One region of the Mesorhizobium sp. Cs1299R1N1 genome, then DNA from elsewhere that is predicted to be linked to it. Evidence: predicted binding sites of a transcription regulator. Region 1 holds the regulator's gene; the other holds the start of a gene.
The links. Region 1 encodes LexA, which represses DNA repair genes until DNA is damaged. Its sites were predicted from a motif close to TGTTCNNNNTGTGTTCNG; they were not measured.
Positions count from the first base shown of each region.

Region 1 (3,676 bases):
ATTTGATCGACGCCGCTTGCACCGCGGCTAGTGCGGCGATCATGGTCAGTCCGCCGTCCCGTGTCAAACATTATATATAATTCTTGCCATGCACCTACATCATATATAATTTTCCTCTGCCAGACGATGGATGGACCGTGATGCAGGATCAAACGATCTCCACAAAGACGGAGGCAGCCTATCAGCTGTTGCGGCGCGATATCCTGACGACGCGCCTCATGCCCGGGGCCCCGCTCAAGCTGAGTGCGCTGCGCGGCACCTATGGTGTCGGCTGGACGCCGTTGCGCGAAGCCTTGTCGCGGCTGGAGGCCGAACGCCTGGTCACCGCCATCAGCAATCGTGGTTTTACCGTCGCTCCGGTATCGCGGGCCGAACTGGAGGACCTGGCACGCGCCAGGATGGTGGTCGAGATACCCCTGTTCCTCGAATCGATGGAAAAAGGCGGCAAGGAGTGGGAGGATGCCGTTGTCACCGCCCACTACCGGCTCTCCCGTTGCAAGACCGCGGTCGACGATCCTTCGGATGCGGCCGTCGATAAATGGGACGAGAACCACGAGGCTTTCCATGCGGCGCTGCTGAGCGCGGCGACTTCCAATTGGCTCATGCGATTCCGCTCGACCATCGCCGATCAGCTGCGACGGCATCATCGTTTTCTCGGCCTGGCGCCGACATTGCGGGCCGCGGCTGGCCTGAAGGACGGTTATGAAGAGGCAATGGAGGCATTGTGCGAAGCCATTGCGATCGAACACCATACAGCGATCATGGAAGCTGCACTCGATCGTGACGTCGAGCGGGCCAAGGCGCTGATGACGGCGCATATCGGCTATACCCTGCACGTCTATGTCCATAGCGAAGACAGCGGCGCGACCAAATACGCCGCGCGCGCCGGCAGTTTGAAAGCGGGTTCCGGGTGACTTCAGCGCTTGCGCGACGCCTGTTGGCATGCGCTGGCCGGAGTGGGCCAAGCACCTGGATCCATCGCCGCCCCAAAGCTACCAATCGTTGGCGTTTTGGTTTCGTTTCGTTCCGCGAATAATGGATCCACAAATTGTACAATCCACCCGCGAAGAGCCCTCCGAAAGACTGATGCCACGGCCCATCAGTGGATAGGCCACAGGCCGTTAACCAAAACAATTTCAATGCCTGCCGATCGCGGAAAGGGTCGGCCGCAGTCCGCTGTCGCGGCAAAAAACTTCAGACGCGTTAACAAATTCATTAAACTTTAAACGGTTGCGGAACACAACTGGAACGGATAGTGTTTGTTCTGGGTTTGTTTTTCGATTCTGGTTCAGACCTTTCGTTCAATGCCTTGGGGGCCGCCATGCTGACACGCAAGCAACATGAACTGCTGATGTTCATCCACGAACGGCTCAAGGAAAGCGGGATACCGCCCTCCTTCGACGAGATGAAGGAAGCACTCGATCTTGCCTCCAAATCGGGGATCCATCGCCTGATCACGGCGCTGGAGGAACGCGGCTTCATTCGCCGGCTACCCAATCGGGCGCGCGCACTGGAAGTGCTGCGGCTGCCGGACTCGATCGCGCCGGGCCTCAATGCGGCAAAGAAGTTCTCGCCAAGCGTCATCCAGGGCAGCCTTGGCCAAGGCAGTCTCGGCCGCCAGATCAGGCCGGCGACGCCGCCTTCCCGCCTGGCCGCGGCCGGCAACGACGATGATGCGGTTTCAGCCGTGTCCATCCCCGTCATGGGCCGTATCGCCGCCGGTGTGCCGATCGATGCCATCCAGCATCAGACGCATTCGATTTCGGTGCCGCCGGACATGATCATGGGCGGCGAGCACTATGCGCTGGAGGTCAAGGGCGACTCGATGATCGAGGCCGGTATCTTCGACGGCGACACGGTCATCATCCGCAATGCCGATACAGCAAGTCCGGGCGAAATCATCGTGGCGCTGGTCGACGAGGAGGAAGCAACGCTGAAGCGATTCCGCCGCAAGGGCGCCTCGATCGCGCTCGAAGCCGCCAATCCAGCCTACGAAACACGCATCTTCGGACCGGATCGGGTCAAGGTGCAGGGCAAGCTTGTCGGGCTGATCAGGCGCTACTGAACTTGCTTGCCATCGGGCTTGTCGGCCTTTTTATAGGGGGCCAACCCCCGCGCCTCGCGTGAGAATTTTCGCTGCTCGTGCCAGGGCCGGTATGGTCCGTCGACGGCGAATTCGATCGCAGCCGGGCTCGTGGCCGACTGGGGATCGAAGAAGACGGCGGCACTCCCCTTGCGGGCGAGCTGCCGTTTCGTGACGACGAGAACCAGCGGATTATGGCAGGCGTCATAGGCGGTCGCGTCATTGACGACGATCAGGTCGGCGAAAGCGCAGGCCTTCCAGGTGTTCTTGCGATCTTCGACATAGGCGATGATCGCGCCGGAAGGGTGCCTGGCAAGGCACAGGCCTTCGCGGCAATAGAACGGCGATCCCAGCGGCAGGTCGGTGGGAGTGGCAAGATCGAATTGCCCGTCCGTCTTGTCGAACATTTCCGGTAGGACGACTGTTTCGGAGATCAGAGCGCGTTTCCAATTGTCGGTTGCGAATTCGTTCGGACGTTCCCGGTTGACGGCCAGTTCGCCATTGCCGATCGACAGAGCCACCAACCGCGTATCTTCCGAGATCAGCACATCGGGCGTGCGCGTGTGCGACACAGTCAACAGACCGGCAAGCGCGAATGGCACCGCCGTGAGCCGGAGCCACGTCGTCGCCATCGTCGCGATGACCAGCGCGACGGTGACCAGCAGCACGGATTGCTGCGAAATCAGCCCGACTCCATCGACCGGAGAGCGCTCCGATATCCACGCCGATATGGCGATCATCGCTGTCAGGCCCTTGCCCATGAGGTAGAGAGCCGGCCAATCCAACCCGAACGGCATCAGCAACGCGCTGGCGACGGCCAGGAACATCACGATCGACACGATTGGCATGACGGCCAGATTGGCGAACAGGCTGAGCGGCGACACCCGCTGGAAATGCCAGATGGCAAACAGTGCCGTCGCGCTGCCGGCGATGATGGACGTCATGGCCAATCCACCTGTCGCCAAGAGGAATTTTCGCGTCAGAAACCCGGGTAGGGATCGCTTTGGCGGCGGAGGCCTCGTCTTTCCCTGGTGGTGGTCGGCCCAGCCGGCATAGGCGCCAACCAAGGCCGCGGTTGCCGCGAACGACATCTGGAAACTCGGGCCGACGACCTCGTGCGGCGAAACCAGGATAACGGCGATCGCCGAGATCGCCAGGTTGCGCATGGTCAGCGCCGCGCGATCGAACAAGACGGCGATCAGCATCACCGCCAGCATGATGAAGCTGCGTTCGGCCGCGACGACGACGCCCGAAATGACGAGATAAGCGGCGATCGAAAACAGTGCGGCGGCGGCGGCGTATTTCTTCACCGGCCGGCGCGCGGAAAAGCCTGGAAACAGCGCGAAGGCGCCGCGCAGCAGACCCATGATGGTGCCTGCCACCAGCGCCATATGCAGACCCGAAATCGAGATGATGTGGTAGATGCCGGTTCGCCGCATCGCTTCGTTGATTTCATCGGGAATGCCGGCCCGCACGCCGACGATCAGCGCCGCCGCGATCTCGCCTTCGGCGCCGCCAATGCTGCCCCTGATGTGGTCGGCGATGGCTTCGCGGGCATTTTCGATGCCTGAAAACACGCGTGCCGGCAGCGGC
Region 1 covers NZ_JAPYKR010000004.1:150,505-154,180, forward strand. Annotated here, with positions in the region: gene O7A70_RS10610 (GntR family transcriptional regulator) at 141-914, shown strand; gene lexA (transcriptional repressor LexA) at 1,322-2,065, shown strand; gene O7A70_RS10620 (ComEC/Rec2 family competence protein) at 2,059-3,676, opposite strand, start outside.

Region 2 (3,676 bases), on a different contig from region 1:
TTTGCTCCGCCGACTGACGCAGGATCAGGCCGGCCTCAGGATGGTAGCCGCCGAAATAAACGACATCGGCCTTGAGATCCTTCAGCTTGGTGACAAGCGCCGAATAGTCCTTCTCGCCGGGGTTGATGGCGTCATAGTAGACTTCCTTGAGGCCACCAGTATTCATGGTTGCCCTGACGGCGTCAGCCACGCCCTGACCGTAGGCGCTCTTGTCGTGCAGGATGACGACTTTCTTGCCGGCATACTTCTTGGCGATCCAGGGGCCGATGAAGGCGCCCTGCGCGTCGTCACGCGTATAGAGACGCATGATCGTCGGCCAGCCGGCCTTGGCCGCGGCATCGGTCAGCACCGGGTTCGAGGACGCCGGGCTCATCATCAGCGCACCGGCTTCTGCGTAGACCGCCGAGGCCGGGATGCTCGAACCCGAGCAGGCATGACCGTCGATGAACTTGACGCCGTTGGCAACGATGCGGTTGGCGACCGACACGGCCTGCTTTGGATCGCACTGGTCGTCCTCGATGTCGAGCTTTATCATCGAGCCGTTGACGCCGCCGGCGGCGTTGATGGCATCGGCGGCGGCCTGTGCGCCCTGCTTGAACTGATCGCCGATGGTCGCGAGCTGTCCGGTCATCGGGCCGACCACCGAGACGGTGATATCATCGGCAAATGCAACCGGCACGCTCATCATCAGGCCGAAAATGGCCGCGCTCAAAATACTCATTCTTTTCATGACAATAGAACTCCTCCACTCACGCGCGGCCGCCCCGGCCGCGCTTCTTCCAGAGAGGCGGGACAATTTCATCCTTCATCGGACCTGTCTAGGCGCATTGGCGCCACTCGATTGGGCCTGCCTGGCCTCATCCACGCAAAAAAGCCACGCCAGCCTTGTTCCGGCTGGTCGTGGCCTTTTTTTGCCTGTCAGGCCGTTTCCCCGGCGCCCCCGCGCTGTGAACCCAACCCACCTTCCCTGTCTTCCTGTTGGCCATGATCTTGCCGAAGCCCCGATTCCACTTTCGGGATCATGGTTCGTCGCGCGGCTTGGACCTGTCGGCCTGCCGCATTCTTTTTGTTGTTGGCCTGTGGCCTGGCTGTCTGCGCAGCCTATCCCTGTTGGCCCGACCGTCTTTCAGCGGTCTTGGCCGGAGCGTTCCCGTCTGGCGGAACTCAGTGCATGGTCATCCATTCGCGGGCTTCGCGCAGCGCCTTGGCGATCTCGACCTTCGACATGGCCGCCGAGAGTTCCGAGCGCAGCTCGGCGGCGCGGGCCGAACCCTTGATGGCGGCGATGTTGAACCATTTGTGCGCGGCAACGACGTCGGTCTCGCAATCGCGGCCGGTCGCATACATCATGCCCAGTTCGAAAAGAATGTCGGCCTGGGCAGTTGCCCCCATGGCGCCGAAGCCTGCTTCAAGCATTTCAAAACGTGCCATTTTAGTCCCCTGTCTGGCTCCCGAGAGCTGCCTCCGTTTGTCTGTCCGGGCCGCTCTTTCGATGCTTTCGAGAATGCCGCGCAGGCTTGAATCCGTCGTTAAATGGCGTGCTTAATTTGAGGAAAACAAAGCTAAAACAAGAGGTAAACACAGAAATTCGTTAAGGATACGGAGCCAGCAATTCGGCTGGTTTTCGCCAAATTTGACGAAAATTTTCAGGGCTGCAATCAACACTCCGCTAACCACGGGAAACAAACGCGGCGAGCCGATCGTTTTCATTTCCGCGCCGACAGAGCGAATTCAGGCGCTTTCAAAATGCCAAGGTCTTCCGTTGCGGCACCGCTTTTGTTTTGACGGAAGCTGGATTAGCTTACGTTTGCGTAAGCGGCAGACCGGCGAGGCGGAGCATCCGGCCGGCTATCCAAAGGGAGGAAGACATGTTTCGAAAAGTGAGCCTGGCCCTGGCGGCCACTTTGATCCTGAGCGGCGCGGCGTGGGCCGATCCGATCGAGGGCAACTGGAAAACGCAGGCAGGCGACACAGCGGCCATTTCAGGCGGCGGTTCCTTTTCCATCACGCTCAAGTCCGGCAAATATGCCGGCAAGACCATCGGCTCTCTCAAGGCGGCCGGCGACAACAAATATACCGGCAACATCACCGACCCGGCAAACGACAAGACCTATTCGGGCAAGGCGACATTATCGGGCGCCTCGCTCAAGATGAGCGGCTGCGTGCTCGGCGGACTGATCTGCAAGAGCCAGACCTGGCACAAGCTCTGATCGACCATTTCCCAGTGATCTCAAAACGGGGCCCGGCGGGCCCCGTTTTCGTTTTGCCGATGCGCTGACTGTGGGACCCGATGGCCGTCCGGGCCGGCGGCAACCCAGCCAAAGTCCCGTCAATCAATTTGAACCGAAGATGAACGCCGGCATCAGAGCCGGTTCAGCGGCGTCAGGGCATTCTCATGCGTGTTGAAGGAGACACGGACCCAATGCTTGCTCGCCGTTTCACCATCGTCTGCCTGCTGATGAGCCTGTTTGGGATGTTCTTCGCCATCCTCGTCGCTGAAGCGGGCCGTTCCCCCCGCTCCTGGGACGAAGCCACCAGGCTCTGCCATCTCGCCTGCCCGACCAACCTTCGCCACTGAAACCAAATAGCCCGGACCTCGAAAAGAAAAGCACAGACATCATGAACCGCATCGCCGCCAACACTCTCAAGATCCTCCGGCTCCTGCCGCGGGCGGCGCTTATCCTGATCGTTCTGGCCGCCCCGGTCCTGGCGGTGCCGATGATGCGCGCCGATGCCGGCTCGACGATCGAGGCGCCGGCGCTCAGAAAGTCTGGCGTCGGGTTCGTTCTGCTGGTCAGCCTGCAGCGGGGTTGAAGAAAAAAGGGGCGCTTTGGGCGCCTTCGGCGGCGACACCCCTCCCAACCGGCCGCCCAAGTCTCTATATTGGGCCATGGAAAAGCGAATCTATCCCCAAGCCATCGAATCTGTCGTCATGCCCGAGCCTTTTGGCCGGCAGAGCTTCGACAACGCCGAAAAGGCCGTTGCCGCGCTTCAGGTGCTCTACGACCGCAACACCAAGTTCCTGCGCGATTCTTTCGCGGCCCTTGCCGCCGGCGGCGACAGCAGCAAGCGCTACCGGGCCTTCTACCCCGAGATTGGCGTCACCACGAGTTCGTTCACCCAGGTCGACTCTCGCCAGGCCTATGGCCACATGCCGACGCCCGGTCATTTCGCTACCACGGTTACCCAGCCGGACCTGTTCGAGACCTACCTCATCGAGCAGCTTCGGCTGATCATGCGCAATCACGGCGTGTCGGTGACCGTCTCGGAATCGACCACGCCGATCCCGCTGCATTTCGCTTTCCTGGAAGGCACCTATGTCGACGGCGCTGATGCCGAACGTATCAAGCGGCCGATCCGCGACCTGTTCGACGTGCCGGATCTCGACGGCACCGACGATCAGATCGCCAACGGTACGTTCGAGGTCGCCTTCGGCGAGCCCCGGCCGCTGGCGCCGTTCACGGCGCAGCGCATCGATTATTCACTGCACCGCATGACGCACTACACTGCAACGAGCCCGCAGCATTTCCAGAATTTCGTGCTGTTCACCAACTATCAGTTCTATATCGACGAGTTCGTCGCCCGCGCCCGCGACCTGATGGAAAACGGTGGTGAAGGCTACACGGAATTTGTGGAACCTGGCAACGTTATCACCCGGTCCGGGCAGATCGCTCCC
Region 2 covers NZ_JAPYKR010000016.1:118,297-121,972, reverse strand. Annotated here, with positions in the region: gene O7A70_RS28510 (branched-chain amino acid ABC transporter substrate-binding protein) at 1-730, opposite strand, end outside; gene O7A70_RS28505 (sel1 repeat family protein) at 1,165-1,431, opposite strand; gene O7A70_RS28500 (DUF2147 domain-containing protein) at 1,869-2,210, shown strand; gene O7A70_RS28495 (hypothetical protein) at 2,423-2,578, shown strand; gene O7A70_RS28490 (hypothetical protein) at 2,620-2,814, shown strand; gene O7A70_RS28485 (AMP nucleosidase) at 2,933-3,676, shown strand, end outside.
Region 2: a site for LexA is predicted at 1,553-1,570, ahead of O7A70_RS28505 (sel1 repeat family protein). Genes of this name have one in related genera too.